DNA from 2 places in the Fulvimonas yonginensis genome. Region 1 is predicted to be linked to the other one. Evidence: predicted binding sites of a transcription regulator. Region 1 holds the regulator's gene; the other holds the start of a gene.

Region 1 (8,160 bases):
TCTCCACCGCCTTGCGCTTGAGCACCTCCGGGTTCATGCCGCGACCGTCGTCGGTCACCGAGATCACGATGCGCTCGCCGCGCTGGGCGGCGGCGAGGCGCACCGTACCCTTGCGCGGCTTGCCGGCCTTGACGCGTTCCTCGGGCATTTCCAGTCCGTGGTCGAGTGCGTTGCGCAACAGGTGGATCAGCGGATCGGCGAGTGCCTCGACCAGGCTGCGGTCCAGGTCGGTGCCCTCGCCTTCCTGCACCAGCTCCACCTCCTTGCCGAGCTGGCGCGCGAGGTCGCGCACGATGCGCGGGAAGCGCTGGAACAGCCGGCCGACCGGCTGCATGCGCATCGACAGCACCGCGCCCTGCAGTTCGTCGGCGACGCGGTCGAGCTCGCCGGCCGCCTGCGCCAGCGCCTCGTCGCCGCTGCGCTGCGCCAGGCTCTGCAAGCGGTTGCGCACCAGCACCAGCTCGCCGGCGCGATGCACCAGCGCATCCAGTCGACCGGTGTCGACGCGCACGCTGGTCTCCGCGGCCGGTGCACGCGCCGGAGCGGGCGCGGGCGGCGACGGTGGCGCGGGCGCCGCCGGTCCGGCCCCGGGGGCACCGCCCTTGCCGTGCAGGCTGTCGAGCAACGCCTCGAACTCGTCCTCGCCGATGCCGTTGCCGGCCGAAGCGCCGGGTGCGCCGCCCTTGCCGTGCAGGTTGTCCAGCAGCGCCTCGAATTCGTCGTCGTCGATGGTGGCGGAGGTGGCCGGCAGCGGCGCCGGGGCCACGGTGCCCGGGGCGGCGTTGCCGTAGAGCGTGTCCAGCAGGGCCTCGAACTCGCTGTCGTCGATGCTGCCGCCCGCGGCGGGTGCCGGCGCGGGCGCAGGTGCGGCGACGGGTGCGGGCGCAGGCCGGGGGCCGGGCATCAGCCGCCCGAGCAGGGCCGGCGGAGGGATCGCCATGGCCGTGCCGCGGCGCAGCGCCTCCATCATCGCGTTGAGCAGGTCCAGCGCCTCCAGCAACGCGTCCATCTGCGCCGAATCGAGCACCAGCGCGCCATTGCGGGCGGCGTTGAGCAGGTCCTCGGCGTGGTGGCACAGCTGCACCATCGGCTCGAGCGCGAGGAAGCCGGCGCCGCCCTTGACCGTATGGAAGGCACGGAACACGGCATTGAGCAGCTCCGCATCCCGCGGGCTCGCTTCCAGCTCGACCAGCTGCTCGGCCAGCCGTTCGACCAGTTCCCCGGCCTCGACCAGGAAATCGTCGCGCAGTTCGCTGTCCAGCGAGGGATCCATGGGCAGGCTCTCCTCGCCCGTCAGAAGCCGAATTCGCTGAGCAGGCGGTCCGCCTCGTCCTGGCCGGAGATCTTCTCCACCACCGGCGGCGGCTCCCGTCCGGACAGCGCGCCGGTCAGGTGCACCAGCTCCAGTAGCGAGGATTCCACGCTTTCGATGAAGTTGACCACCTTCTTGATGCGCTGGCCCGACAGGTCCTGCCAGGACTGCGCCATCACCATGTCGTTGAGGCCGTCGCGGCAGCTCGCAGCGAAGCTGCCGGCCTGACGCGCCAGCGCCGCGGCCGGGGCATCGGCGGCGACGGCGTCGAGCACGCGCTCGGCGTTCTGCGCCAGCGCATCCGCTTCCGGGCTCATCCGTTCGGCGAAGTCGATGCTGCGATGGGCTGCCTGCGCGCTCATCTCCAGCACGTCGTTGAGGTGCTTGCGCACGTCGGCCACGCGGCCGGGCACGCCCTCCTGCGCCAGATCGTTGCCGAGCCGGCGTACCGCGTCGTGCAGGTCGCGCGCGAGCTGGCCCAGCGCGCGGAACAGGTGCTGCTCGCGCTGGCGCACCAACGCGTCCAGCGCCTGCTCGAAGGCGGCGCCATCGGCACTGTTGAGCAGATCGTGCAGTTCCGGCGGCAGCTGCTCGGCGCTGACCAGGGGAAGGGCAGCGGCACTCATGCCCCTGCCCCTGCCGCGGCGATGCGCTCGAAGATCTTGGTCAGCTTTTCCTTCAGGGTGGCGGCGTTGAACGGCTTGACGATGTAGCCGTTCACGCCGGCCTGGGCGGCCGCGATGATCTGGTCGCGGTTGTTCTCCGCGGTGACCATCAGCACCGGCAGCCCTTTCAGCGACGCCTCGGCGCGGATCGTGCGCAGCAGGTCGATGCCGGTCATGTTGGGCATGTTCCAGTCCGTGACCACCAGGTCGAACGGCTGCGCGCGCAGCATGGTCAGCGCGCTGTTGCCGTCGTCCGCCTCCTGGATCAACGTGTTGGTGAAACCCAGCTCCACCAGCTGGTTGCGCACGATGCGCCGCATGGTGGAGAAATCGTCGACCACCAGGATTTTCATGTTCTTGTCCAACGCTTTTCTCCGTCTGGGGGCGGGGGATGAGGTGCGGGTGGCGGGGCGGGATCCGGATGCCGCGGATCAGCGCCGTGCGCCCTCGCCGGCCGTCGCCCGCCCCTTCTTGTTGTTCTTGCGCTCCGGCGCAGCCTCGCCCTCGCGCCAGTCGCCCAGGCGCGCGCGCAGGCGCACGATCGCCTGGCCGTGGATCTGGCACACGCGCGACTCGGTCACGCCGAGCACCGCGCCGATTTCCTTCAGGTTGAGTTCCTGCTCGTAGTAGAGCGACATCACCAGCTGCTCGCGCTCGGGCAGGCTGGAGATGCCGTCGATCAGCGCCTGGCGCAGCCCGTCCTGCTCGATGCTTTCCTGCGGCCCCAGACTGGTCTGGTCGGCCACGTCGAAGGCGGCCGCGCCGTCGCCGTCGTCCGGCGCGGTGAGGCTGAGCAGGCGCGCGCTGGCGGCGTCGGCGAGGATCTGGTGGTACTCCTCCGCGCTCACGCCCAGGCGCTTGATCACCTCGGCGTCCTCGGCGTCGGCGCCGGTCTCGATCTCGATCTGGCGCACCACCTCGGCCACCTCGCGCACCTTGCGGTGCACCGAGCGCGGGGTCCAGTCGGTCTTGCGCAGCTCGTCCAGCATGGCGCCGCGGATGCGGATGCCGGCGTAGGTCTCGAAGCTGGCGGCGCGGTCGGTGGCGTAGTGCCGGGCGGCCTCGAGCAGGCCGATCATGCCGGACTGGATCAGGTCGCCGACGTCCACGCTCGGCGGCAGCCGGCCCATCAGGTGATAGGCAATACGCCGCACCAGTGGCGCGTGCTGACGCACCAACTCTTCTGCGCTCTGTCGCTGCAGTTGGAGATATTCCGATGCCACGCTCATCTCACCACCCCGCTGCCGGTACGGCCTGACCGCCGAAGAAGGCGATACGGTCCAGGCCGGCGCGCGCGGGTTCCTCCCATGTATCGACCGCACCGGCCAATTGCTTGAATGCCTGCGACGACCGCGCCGCCGGCCACAGGTCCACCACCGCGCTCTGCCGGCGGATGGCCTGGCGCAGGCGCTCGTCCTGCGGCACGAAACCCATGAAATCCAGCACCACGTCCAGGAAGCGGTCGCTCACCTTGGCGAGCTTCTGGTGCAGGGCGCGGGCCTCGCCGGCGTTGCGTACCAGGTTGGCCACGAAGCGGAACCGGCGCACGCCGAAATCGCGCGACAGCACCTTGATCAGGGCGTAGGCGTCGGTGAGCGAGGCCGGCTCGTCGCACACCACCAGCACCACGTCGTCGGCCGCCGCGGCGAACATGGCGACGTTGTCGGACAGCCCGGCGGCGGTGTCGACCAGCAGGTAGTCCGGCGGCCGGGGCAGCTCGTCGAAGGCGCGGATCACCGCGGCGTGCTCGCCGTTGCCCAGCTGTGCCAGGCGCCGCGCGCCGGAGCCGCCGGGGATCACCTTCAGCCCGTGCGGGGCCTCCAGCACCAGTTCCTCCAGCGTGGCGGTGCCGTCGAGCAGGTGACCCAGGTGGCGCGAGGGCGCCAGGCCCAGCAGCACGTCCACGTTGGCCAGGCCCATGTCGGCATCCAGCAGCATCACGTCGCGGCCGGTCATGGCCAGCGTCATGCCCAGGTTGACCGCCACGGTGGTCTTGCCCACGCCGCCCTTGCCGCCGGCCACCGCGATCGCGCGGCAACGGCGGCGCGCGGCGCCGAGCTGGGCCGCCTGGTGCGGCCGGTGCGGTGCGGGGGGCGCGCCGTCGCGCCCACCCGTCGTCGCGTTGAACATGCCCTTCAAACCCCACGCCTGGTTCATTGCAAGACTTCCGCTCATGCCTGCACCGCCATGGCGCCGAAGCGCTCGGCCAGCAGCGCCTCGTCCGCCGCCGGCGCGCCGGCCTTGAGCACCTGCGCCGCACGGCAGACCAGCAGCCGCGCATCGGCCGCTGCGATGTCCTCGGGCACGCGCTGGCCGTCGGTGGTGTAGTCCAGCGCCAGCCGGTGGCGGATCAGCACCGACAGCGCCCCGCCGAGGCTCGGCGCCTCGTCGAGTTTGGTCAGGATCGCCGCATGCGGCTTCAGCGGAAGGTAGGCGCGCACCGCCTCCTCCAGCGACTGCGCCTGCGCATTGGCGGCGAGCACCAGGCAGGCGCGCAGCCCGCCGGCGTCGCCCAGCACCTCGAGTTGTTCCTTCAGCCGCGGGTCGTTGCCGGCCAGGCCGGCGGTATCGACCAGCACCGTATGGCAACCCTTCAGCAGGTCCAGCACCTGGCGCAGGCTCTGCGCGTCGTAGGCCGGGTACACGCGCACGCCGAGCAGGCGGCCGTAGTGTTCCAGCTGCGCGGCGGCGCCGATGCGGTAGTGGTCGGTGCTGACCAGCGCCACCTGCGAGGCGCCGTGGCGCACCACCGCGCGCGCCGCGAGCTTGGCCAGCGTGGTGGTCTTGCCCACCCCGGTCGGCCCGACCAGCGCGGTCACGCCGCCTTCGTCGGACCGGCCCCGCCCGCTCACCGCCAGGCCGCGGCTGAGCATGCCCAGCGGCAGGTAGCGGGCCTGCTCGGGCGTCATCTGCGCCGGCAGCTCCTCGGCCAGCGCGCGGGCCACGTCGGCCTCGATGCCCAGCCGGGTCAGTTCGCGCAGCACGCGGGCGTGCAGCGGCTGGCGCCGTTCCATGTCGTTCCAGGCCAGGCTGGAGAGCTGCACCTGCAGCATCTCGCGCAGGCTGGAAAGCTCGGCGCGCATGCGCACGGTGTCCTGCGCGGCGCGCTCGATCAGCGGATGCACCGGGGGCTCGGCCGCGGTGTCCGGCTCGGCGGCGGCAGGCGCAGCGCGCAGCCGGGGGCGTGCCTGTTCCTGCTCGCCCTCCCCCGGCACCGCCGCGGGCGGACTCCGCCCCGGGCTTGCCGCAGAGGGACGCGGTGCGGCGGCAACCCCGCCCTCGGGCGTCGCGAGCGACGGACGATTGGCGGCCGCCGGCGTTTCGACGCGCGGCTCGCGCGGCAACGGCGGGGGCGGCGGCACGGCCGGACCCGCCGCACGCGGCGGCAGTTCGGGCGGCAATGCGGCGGGGGCCGCGGCCGGCGCCACGCCGTGCCGGGCCGCCTCGCGCACCAGCGCCTCGTCGTAGTCGACCGCGGCGATGATCTCGATGCCTTCGTCCAGCCGGCGGGTGGACAGGATCACCGCATCCGGGCCCTGCTCCTCGCGCACCTGGCGCATCGCCTGGCGCATGTCCGGCGCCACGAAACGCTTGATCTTCATGCGCGCGTGCTCCGCACGCGGGGTACGGCGAACAGGGCACGGCGAACGTCATCCCCGAGGCAAGCCAGGCGGGCGCCCGCGCGCGCCCGGCGAACTGCACGTTCCCCGTTCCCCGTTTCCCGTTCCCGCTTCGACAACGCCATAACCCGTCTCCTCGCCTTACCGTCCGAGCGCCTGCACCAGCCGCACCCTGCGGTTGTCAGGCACCTCGTTGTAAGCGAGCACGTGCAGGTTCTGTGCCACGTGGCGGGTGAAGCGCGCGAGCCACGGACGCAGCTGCGGCGGCACCAGCAACACCGCCGGTTCGCCGCTCATTTCCTGGCGGCGCGCGGCGTCGGCCACGCTCTGCTGCAGGCGGTCGGCCAGGCCCGGCTCGACCGCGGCGCCGGCCACGCCGCCGCCGGACAGCGAGTTCATCAGGATCTGCTCCAGTTCCGGCGCCAGCGTGATGACCGGCACCTCGGTACCCAGGCCGGTGATCTCCTGCACGATCTGCCGGCCCAGGGCCACGCGCACGGCGGCGGTGAGGACGCCGGGATCCTGACTCTGCCCGGCGTGCTCCGCCAAGGATTCGACGATCGTGCGCATGTTGCGGATCGGCACCCGCTCGGCCAGCAGGTTCTGCAGCACCTTGACCACCACGCCCAGCGCCAGGCGCTTGGGCACCAGGTCCTCGACCAGCTTCGGCGCGGTCTGCGCCAGACGGTCCAGCAGCTGCTGCACGTCCTGGTGGCTGATCAGTTCGTGCGCGTGGCTCTGCACGATGTGCGAGAGATGCGTGGCGACCACGGTGGCCGGGTCGACCACGGTGTAGCCCAGGCTCTGCGCCATCTCGCGCTGGCCCTGCTCGATCCACACCGCCTCCAGGCCGAACGCCGGGTCCTGCGTCTGGATGCCCTGCAGCGGGCCGTGCACGCGGCCGGGGTTGATCGCCAGGAGGCGCTCGTTGTGCACCTCGGCCTCGCCCATCGGCACGCCCATCAGGGTGATGCGGTAGGTGTTGGGCCCCAGGTCCAGGTTGTCGCGGATGTGCACCGAGGGCACCAGGAAGCCGAACTCCTGCGACAGCTTGCGCCGCACCGACTTGATGCGGCCCATCAGCTCGCCACCCTGGTGGGTGTCCACCAGCGGGATCAGCCGGTAGCCCACCTCCAGGCCCAGCGGGTCGACGCTGGCCACGTCGTCCCAGTTGAGTTCCACGCGCTCGGCCGGCACCGGCGCGGCCACCGCCGGCTCAGCCACCGTCTCGGCGAGCTTCTCGCGGGTCTCGCGCTCGCGCTTGAGCATCAGCCAGGCGGCACCGCCGCAGCAGCCGCCAAGCAGCAGGAAGGCGATGTTCGGCATGCCCGGGATCAGGCCCATCACGCCCAGCACCGCGCCGGCCACGGCCAGCGCGCGCGGCTGGCCGAACACCTGGCCGATCACCTGCTTGCCCATGTCCTGCGCCTTGGACACGCGGGTGACGATCACCGCCGTGGCGATCGACAGCATCAGCGCGGGCACCTGCGCGACCAGGCCGTCGCCGATCGTCAGCAGGGTGTAGGTCCTGGCCGATTCGCCGGCGCCCAGGCCATGCTGGAACATGCCGACGAAGAAGCCGCCGACGATGTTGATGAACAGGATCAGGATGCCGGCGGTGGCGTCGCCACGGACGAACTTCGAGGCACCGTCCATCGAGCCGTAGAAGTCCGCTTCCTCGCGTACCTCCTGGCGGCGCTCGCGGGCCTGCTCCTGGGTCAGCAGGCCGGCGTTGAGATCGGCGTCGATCGCCATCTGCTTGCCGGGCATCGCGTCCAGGGTGAAGCGGGCGGTCACTTCAGACACGCGGGTGGCGCCCTTGGTCACGACCACGAAGTTGATGATGGTCAGGATCGCGAACACCACCAGGCCGACCGCGAAGTTGCCGCCGATCACGAACTCGCCGAACGCCTCGATCACCTTGCCGGCCGCCCCCGGGCCGTCATGGCCGTGCAGCAGCACCACGCGGGTCGAGGCGATGTTCAGGGCGAGACGTAAAAGCGTCGCCATCAGCACCACCGTCGGAAAAGCGGCGAACTCCAGCGGCCGCATGACGTAGATCACCGCCAGCAGAATGACCAGCGACAGCGCGATGTTGAAGCTGAACAGCATGTCCAGCAGGAACGGCGGCAGCGGCAGCATCACCATCGCCAGCATGGCCAGCATGACCACCGGCGCACCGGCGCCGCGGCGCCCGAGCTGCTTGAGGTTCTCCATTGCGCCCACGGCGGCCATCTGCATTCCTCGTCAGAGCTTGTAGGGACCCATCAGGTCGGGATCGACCTCGGGCTGCGGCGCCGGCGGCGGCGTGTCGCCGCGTGCCGTCGCCTGCTTCAACTGGTAGACGTAGGCCAGCACCTGCGCCACCGCCACGTACAGGGCGACCGGGATCTCCCGGCCCAGCGAGGTGGTGGCATACAAGGCGCGTGCCAGCGGCGGGGCCTCGACCATCGGAATGCGGTGGCTGCCCGCCACCAGGCGGATCTGCTGGGCCAGCACGTCCACGCCCTTGGCGATCACGCGCGGCGCGCCGGCGCCGTGCTCGTCGTACTTGAGCGCGACC
Region 2 (8,160 bases), on a different contig from region 1:
GGCTTGCGCGCGAGCCGCGGACGGCGCTGCCACAACAGCACCGGTACCCCCAGGGCGACCAGCACGCCGGCCCACAGCAGCGATTCGGTGCCCGTGCCGGCCAGCGCCCACAAGGCGTAGGCCAGCGCGCCCGCCGCCACCAGTCGGCGCGGCCAGCGTGCGCCCGGCTCGACGCGCCACCATGCCAGCACGCTGACCACGTAGGGCAGCAGCGTGGTGGCGGTGGAGAGCAGGATCGAGAAGGTGAACAGCGCCACCAGCGTGCGGCTGTAGTTGGCCACGATCAGTGCGCTGGCCAGGCTGCTGCTCAGCAGCAGGCCGAAGGCGGGCGTGCCACGCGCGTCCAGCCGGCCGAAGCGGCGCGGGAACAAGCCATCCTGTGCCGCCGCCAGCGGCGTCTGCGCCTGCAGCAGCACCCAGCCGTTCAGTGCGCCGAAGCAGGAGACCGTGGCGACCAGCGCCAACGCGAATCCCGCCGCGGGGCCCCAGGTCCGCGCCGCGGCCGCCACCATCGGCGCCGCCGAACGCTGCAGTTCGCCGATCGGCAGCAGGCCGATCACCACGGTGCAGGCGAGCATGGTGGCCAGGCCCGCGACCAGCATGCCGATCACGGTGGCGCGCGGCACCGTGCGTTCCGGGTCGCGCACCACGCCGGTGGGCACGGTGGCGGCCTCGAAGCCGAGCATCGCCCACAGCGTCAGCGCAGCCACCGAGGTGGCCACGCCGAACAGGGGCAGGCCGCTCGGGTTGAACGGGCGGTACGCCGCTGCATGCACCCAGCCCAGGCCGATCAGGCCGAACAGCACCAGCGGCACCAGCTTGAGCAGGGTGGTGAGCATCTGCACCCGCGCCGCCTCGCGCACGCCGGCCAGGTTCACCGCGGTACAGGCCCACAGCGCGCCCAGTGCGCAGGCGGCCGCGCGCACCGGCGTGGCGGTGGCGGCGGGCCACACGGCGCCGAGGCTGCCGGCAAAGGCCACCGCGATGGCCGCGTTGGCGCTCCAGGTGCAGACCCAGTAGCTCCAGGCCACCACGAAGCCGACCCCGTCGCCGAATGCGCGTCGTGCGTAGCCGTAGGCGCCGCCGTGGTTGCGGATCGTGCGCGCGAGCCAGGCGTAGACCGTCGCCAGCAGCAGCGCGCCGGTGATCGTCAACGTCCAGCCGAGCAGGCTCGCCGCACCGTAGGGCGCGAGCGCCGCCGGCAGCAGGAACACGCCCGAGCCGATCATGTTGCCGACCACCAGCGCTATCAGCGCGGCCTGGCCGAGCGGCTTCACGTCACTGCCCATGGCTCTGCCTCCTGTGGACGATCTCCCGTCGCCCTGACTGCTCCCGCGCGGGCAACGGGGCCGGACGGGCGGCGATTCACGCGAACTCGCGGTAGGCGCGCCGCAGCAATTCGTGGAAATGGTGGACGGCGTTCTCGCGCAACGGGTTCAGCCGGCCGGTCTCGTAGGAGCCGGAAGCCAGCCCGCGCTGCACGTCCTCGCAGATGGTCACGTCCTCGTCCTGCACCTCGTCGCTGAAGGCAACGTCGCGCTCGCGGCGCGCGCGCGCCGCCTCGCCCGGATCGGGCGCGTAGTAGAAGTCGAACTCCACCCGGCAGCGGTCCACGCCCAGCGGCAGCACGCGGTTGGTCTGCAGCCGGCCCGGCAGGATGTTGAGCATGGTGTTGGGGTAGAGGAAGTAGTACAGCGCCTCGCCGCTGCCGTAGAGGTCGGTGCCGCTTTCCAGCGGGCTGTACTGGTAGGAGTACCAGCGCGCCGTCTCGGTGACGTAGCTGCGGTAGTCCAGCACGCTGTTGAGTCCCGGATGGATGTGCGGCACGTGGTAGCCCTCCAGGTAGTTGTCCACGTACACCTTCCAGTTGCAGGCCACGTCCCAGGCGGCGCGATGGTGGAACTCGAAGCCGGCCAGCGAGCGGCCCACGCCCAGCCGCGCGTCGATGCCCTCGACGAACTCGGCGAACGGCGGCGCGTCACCGGTGGCGACGAACACCAGCCCCTGCCAGACCTGCACGCGCGCTTCCGGCAGGCGGATCGACGAGGGGTCGAAATCGGGCGCGCGGCCCATTTCCGGCGCGCCTCGAAGCACGCCGTCGAGGCCGTAGGTCCAGCCGTGATAACGGCAGCGCAGGGCCTTGGCGCCCTTGCCGTCGCAGCTGGCCACGGGGCCGGCGCGATGCCGGCAGACGTTGTGGAAGGCGCGGATGGTGGAGCCGTCGCTGCGCACCACCAGCAGCGGCAGGCCGGCGATGGTGGTGACCCGGTGGTCGCCGACGCCGGCCAGTTCCGACTGGTGGCACACCAGTTGCCAGCTCCGCGCGAACACCGCCCGCGCATCCAGCGCGGGCATGCGCGGGTCGGTGTAGCAACGCGCCGCCAACGCGTGCGCATGGTCGAGCGGCTGGGCGGCGAGAACCTCGGGCGTGAGCAGATCGGGCATGGCGGCACCGCACTGGGTGGTTGGGACGCACGTTCGCCCGCCCAAGCTACATCATCAGCGGGCGCCGTAGAGCGCCTTGACGTCCTTCAGCAGCGCCGCCTGGCTGTCCGGGCGGGCGTAGAACATGTGGCCGCCGGGGTACTCCTTGACCTGCACGCGGGTGGGGTCGCCCATCGGCGGCATCTGGTCGACGATCAGTACCGAGGCCATGAACGGGCAGGAGAGATCGTCCCAGCCGTGCGCGATGAGCACGCGCAGGCCCGGGTCGTTCGCCACCGCTTCGCGCAATTGCGAGACCGAGCCTTCGATGGCGTCGTCGTCCTCGTGCCAGAGCTTGTTCACCTCGTAGCTGAGCGCGTTGTAGCGGCCGTCGTACTTCCAGCCCACGGTGCGCGTGACGAAGTCGACCATCGCGGTGGTGGTCGGCGCGATGATGCCGTTGAGGATCGGATCGCCGGTCATCTGCCGCGGCGCGTACGGGAACGGGTCCCAGGCGGTGACGTTGGAGTCGTAGCGGCTGCCCAGCTTGCCCTCGGCGCGGTACACCTCGCGCAGGTAGGCCTGCGTCTCCAGCCGGCCGCCGGAGCGGCGCACGAACAGCGGATCCAGGCCGGTCAGCTCGGTCACCTTCCTGACCACCCGCTCGGTCGCCTGCGGGTCGGAACGGCCGCGCATCAGGTCGACCGCATACTCGCCGCGGGTGTACTCGATGATCGGCGCCATCGCTTCGGCGGTGAGCTTGTGCTCGCGCTCCAGGTGGGCGGCCGCGATCGAGGGGAGGGTGAGCATCCACGGCAGCGGTGAGACGTTCTCGTCGCTGGAGGCCGCCGGATCGAGGTACGGCGAGACCAGCACCACGCCCTTCATCGCCACGCCCAGCCGGGTCTGCAGGTAGTCGGTGATACGCGGGCCGCGGAAGCCGCCGTAGCTCTCGCCGACGAGGTACTTGGGCGACTGCAGGCGGCCGTGCTTCACCAGCCAGTCGTAGATGATCCTGGAGAGGTACCTGATGTCGTTGTCGTGCTGTAGAACAGCTCCGTGGCTTTCTTGTCGTCCACCAGCGCGCGGCTGAACCCGGTGCCGACCGGATCGATGAACACCAGGTCGGTGAAGGGCAGCCAGCTGCCCGGGTTGTCGTGCAGCGTGGCGGGGTCGGAGGGGTGGTCGCCGTCCATGCCGAAGGCGACCCGCTTGGGACCGATCGCGCCGAGGTTGAGGTAGACCGAGGACGCGCCCGGGCCGCCGTTGAGCGCAAAGGTCACCGGGCGGTCGCGGCCGCCGTCCACCGTGTAGGCGGTGAACACCACCTCGGCGACGACGTTGCCTTTCTCGTCGCGCACCGGCAGCGAGCCGACCGTGGCCGTGTACTTCAGGGTGCGGCCGTCGATCTGCGCGCTCTGCTGCACGTGCGCGTCGGCCGGGAAGGGCGGCAGGTGGTAGTCGCCGTGGTCCGCGGCGGCGGGCTTCGCGGCGTCGGCGGCGAAGGCCGGAGCGGCGGTGCCGGCCAGTAGCGAGGCGGCCAGCAGGGTGGCTTGCAGGGTCTTGCGCACGTGGAGATTCCCCCTGGAACGAAAGCTCCCAGCCTAGCGGCTGGCACCGGGGCGGGACTGTGCCCAAAGGCACGGGTGTCGGCTTCCGTGCAGCCCGATGGGCGTCCGCAGCAGGGACGGCCGTCAGGCCGGCACCGCCTCCAGTTGTCCCTGCACGTCGTTGATCGCATCGCGGATGCGCTTGCTGAACACCGAGTCGTCGTGGTGGATCAGCAGCAGCCGCTCGGTGGCGCGGGTCATCGCCACGTACAGCAGCCGTGCCTCCTCGGCCTCGTCCTTGCCTTCCTTGGGCAGCGAGCCCAGGCCCGGGATGATCACGAACGGGAACTCCAGGCCCTTGCTCGAGTGCATGGTGACCAGCTTGACCGTGTCGCCGACGGCGAACAGGGCGCCCTTGCCGCGGCCCTCGGCGAGCCGGCTGGGAATGCCTTCGCGCTCCAGCGCCTCGTGCAGCTTCTCGCCCTCCCACTGGTTGCGGAAGATCACCGCCATCTGCGACCACGGCCGGCCGTGTGCGTGCTCGTCGCGCAGCTGGGCGATCAGGACGGTGAGCTGGGCGGGTGCGGTATCGACCCGGATCAGCTCCGGCACCGGGCCGCGCCGGCCGGCGCTCTCCGGTGCGATCAGCGGCACGCCGTCCTCGTCCTCGGCGCGCTCGATGAGCAGCTCGTTGGCGAAGCCGCGCGCCACCGCGAGGATCTCCAGCGTGTTGCGGTAGTTGAGCTTGAGGATGGTGGTGCGCCCCTGCGCCTGGATACCCAGGCTCTTCCAGCTCACCTTGCGCCGGTCGGCCTTGCCGTAGATGTTCTGCGCGTCGTCGTAGAGCACCAGCAACGAGTTGGTCGCCGGGTCGATCATCTGCACGATCAGCTTGTACCAGTCCGGCTCGAAGTCGTGGCCCTCGTCGACCAGCACGGCACCGTACTGGAAGCGGGGTATCTGGCCGCGATCGACGCCGGCGATCACCCGCTCGACCATCTGCCCGAAGAAGTCGTCGCTGCCCTTCGGGGGGAGCTCCACGTGGTAGGCCGTGAGCATCTTGTGGCACCACTTGTGGAAGTTGTAGACCTGCACCTTCTCGGCCAGGCCGCGCTCGCCGATCAGTTGCTCCAGTCGCGCGGCGAGCGTCTTGTTATAGCAGAGCACCAGGATCGGCCGGTTCATCACGCGCGCCAACTGCATGGCGCGGAAGCCCAGGATCATGGTCTTTCCGGAGCCCGCCACGCCGTGGATGATGCGGTGCTCGTCGCCGAGCGAACGCGCCAGCTGCTCCTGCTGGGCGTCCATCACCTTGACCAGCTCGGGGATCTGAAGCGGGCGTATCGCCGCGTCGGTCGGTCCGAACAGGCCGAACTGGCCGCTGCCCGGCTCGACCCGCAGTTCGGGAAACAGGTGCCAGCGCACGCGATCGATCTGCGGCAGCGTGAGCGCCACCGGGAACACCTGCGGGAACATCGCCCACAGCCGCTCCTGGAAATCCTCGGCGTCAACCGACTCGTAGAACTCGTCGCGGCACAGCGCCAGGTGCGGCGGGATCACCGCGTCCAGCCCGCCTTCCTCGAACTGCTTGCGGCTGATGTTGGACAGCACCACGCCCCAGGCCCAGGGCATGATCAGCTTGCCGGCATGGCGATGCCCCGGCGGGAAGCGCAGCGCCGGATCGCGCTCGAGCACCACGCCGATCTCCAGCGCATAGGCGCGTGCCTGCAGCAGCGGGTGGTTCTCCTTGACCAGGCCGCGCTCGGTGACCAGGGTGAACTGGGTGCTGTCCGCATGCCGGATGGTCTCGGCCTTCCAGTCCTTCACTTCCAGCACCAGCAGGCCCCGGCGCGGGTGGAACACCACGAAGTCCGGCCGGCGCTGCTTCAGGCCCACCGGCACGTCGTACCAGAGCAGGTAGTCGTCCTCCAGCTTCTGCTCCAGTCGCTCGGAGAAGCGCTTCTCGCCGGCTGTCATGCGCGGCAGGCAGCTGTTGCGGGTGGGAATGAGCGAAGCCATGGCGCGTCCATTCATAATTTTGCGTGGAAAGTAACGGACTTGCGCGGCCTGTCAACGTTAAAGTCGTGCTTGCCAGCGCCGATACGACGGGCGAGGACGACGGATCCGCCGCCAGCAAGGCTTCCGGAACCGGCCGTCACGTTCGGGCGCGGGGAGAGCCCAGCATGCCCATGCACATCGAAACGCTGTCGCTGATTGCCGCCATCCAGTCGCTGGCCTTGGCGGCCATGCTGTGGGTAGGGACCCAGGGCAGCCCCGGACCGGCCCGCACCAGCCTCAAGCTGCGCGCCGCGGCCCTCGCGGTGGAGTCCGGCGGCTGGTGGATGCTGGCGATGCAGGCGTGGATGCACCCCGCGCAGCTGGTGCTGGGAGGCAACGCGCTCAACCTGCTGGCGCAGGGCATGTCGGTGATCGCCCTGCGCATGCTGCTCGGCGTGCCGTTGTACTGGCGGGCAGCGCTGGCGATCGGCGTGGTCGGCTGGCTCGGGGTCGGCTGGTTCGGCGTGGTGCAGGAGGACTACCGCCTGCGCGTGCTGTGGGGCTCGATCGCGATCCTGGCCGACATCGGCCTGCGCATGCACGCGTTGCTGAACGGCGAGGTGCGGCGCCGCTCGCGGGCGCGGCTGGTCCTGCTGGCCTTGTGCGTGCTGTCCGCCTTGCTGCTGGCGTGGCGCTGCGGCCGGCTGTGGTTCGACCTCAACCCGCCCACCGGCATCGTCCAGCCCGACACGGTCAACTACCTCTATGTCCTGCTTTCGGGCATGCAGCCGCTGTTCCTGAGCATCGGCTTCCTGCTGCTGTACAGCGAGGTGCTCCAGCGCGAGATGCACCTGCTGGCGCGGGTCGATCCGCTGACCGGCGTGAAGAACCGGCTGGCGCTCAGCGAAGCGGCGACGCAGATGCTGGCGCACGCGGCCAGGATGGGCCGTCCGCTGGGCGTACTGATGATCGATGCGGACCACTTCAAGAGCGTCAACGACCGCTTCGGCCACGGCGGCGGGGACAAGGTGCTGCTGGCGCTGGTGGAAAGCATCCGCCGCACGCTGCGCGCGGGCAACGTCATCGGCCGCATCGGCGGCGAGGAGTTCGTGGTGCTGGCGCCGGACAGCTCGCAGGAGCAGGTGATGGTGCTGGCCGAACGCATCCGCGCGACGGTGGAGACCACGCCGCTGGCGATCGACGGCCACATGCTGCAGTTGACGGTATCGATCGGCGCCGCCGCCGCCTTGCCGGGGGAGCGCGACGTGACAGGGCTGCTGCGGCGCGCGGACGCGGCGCTCTATGCGGCCAAGCGCGCCGGGCGCAACCGCGTGATGGCGCCGGACCCGCAGCGGCCCGAGCCGCTGCCGAGCTCGGTCGTGGCCAGCCTGTAGGGCCGGCGCTCAGTCTTCCAGCGCGGCGTCCAGCGTGATTTCCGCCCTGAGCACCTTGGAGACCGGGCAACCCTGCTTGGTTTCCTGCGCGATGCGGTCGAAGGCGGCCGTATCGGCGCCGGGCACGCGGGCGCGGCAGCGCAGATGCACGGCGGTGATGGCGAAGCCTTCGCCCTGCCTGTCCAGCGTGACCCGGGCGCGGGTCTCGATGCGCTCGGCGGTCAGCCCGGCATTGCCCAGGCCCAGCGACAGGGCCATCGAATAGCAACCCGCGTGGGCCGCGGCGATCAGTTCCTCCGGGTTGGTGCCGGGGCCGTCCTCGAAGCGGGACCGGAAGCCGTAGGGTGCCTCGCGCAGGACGCCGGTCTCGGTCGACAGCGTGCCCTGGCCATCCTTCAGACCGCCGGTCCAGACGGCGGATGCGGATCTCTTCATGGCGCTCTCCCAACGTGGATGCCCAGTGTGGTGCGGCGCCCATGGAGACGGTGCGAACGGGTAGCGGCCGCCGTTTCACGCGTGTTTTGCCGGTGGCCGTCGTATGCTCCGCGATTTCCGCCACGGCGAGACGGCATGGGTTACGAGATCAGGCACGACCCGCGTGCGCAGCGCTTCGAGACCCGGGTGGAGGGCCAGCTCTGCGAGCTGGACTACCGCCTGGCCGGCAGCGTCATGACCATTACCCACACCGGCGTGCCGTCGGCCGTGGAGGGGCGCGGCATCGCTTCCGCACTGACCCAGGCGGCCATGGAGACGGCCCGCGCCAGCGGCTGGAAGGTGGTGCCCGCCTGCGCCTA

The links. The regulator FliA, encoded in region 1, starts transcription of late flagellar genes. The targets are predictions, from matches to a motif close to TAAAGTTTNNCNNNCNNNGGCCGATAA.
Region 2: WAT24_RS05865 (GGDEF domain-containing protein) is a predicted target of FliA. The motif match lies at 6,052-6,078, and genes of this name have one in related genera.

Annotation. Positions count from the first base shown of each region.
Region 1 is NZ_JBBBNY010000002.1:229,717-237,876, reverse strand. It holds gene WAT24_RS04210 (chemotaxis protein CheA) at 1-1,273, opposite strand, end outside; gene WAT24_RS04205 (protein phosphatase CheZ) at 1,294-1,938, opposite strand; gene cheY (chemotaxis response regulator CheY) at 1,935-2,342, opposite strand; gene WAT24_RS04195 (RNA polymerase sigma factor FliA) at 2,409-3,206, opposite strand; gene WAT24_RS04190 (MinD/ParA family protein) at 3,208-4,152, opposite strand; gene flhF (flagellar biosynthesis GTPase FlhF) at 4,149-5,579, opposite strand; gene flhA (flagellar biosynthesis protein FlhA) at 5,739-7,832, opposite strand; gene flhB (flagellar biosynthesis protein FlhB) at 7,845-8,160, opposite strand, start outside.
Region 2 is NZ_JBBBNY010000003.1:23,211-31,370, reverse strand. It holds gene WAT24_RS05885 (amino acid permease) at 1-1,289, opposite strand, end outside; gene WAT24_RS05880 (aromatic ring-hydroxylating oxygenase subunit alpha) at 1,366-2,445, opposite strand; partial or broken gene WAT24_RS05875 (S10 family peptidase) at 2,500-3,995, opposite strand; gene WAT24_RS05870 (3'-5' exonuclease) at 4,119-5,993, opposite strand; gene WAT24_RS05865 (GGDEF domain-containing protein) at 6,158-7,366, shown strand; gene WAT24_RS05860 (OsmC family protein) at 7,376-7,801, opposite strand; gene WAT24_RS05855 (GNAT family N-acetyltransferase) at 7,937-8,160, shown strand, end outside.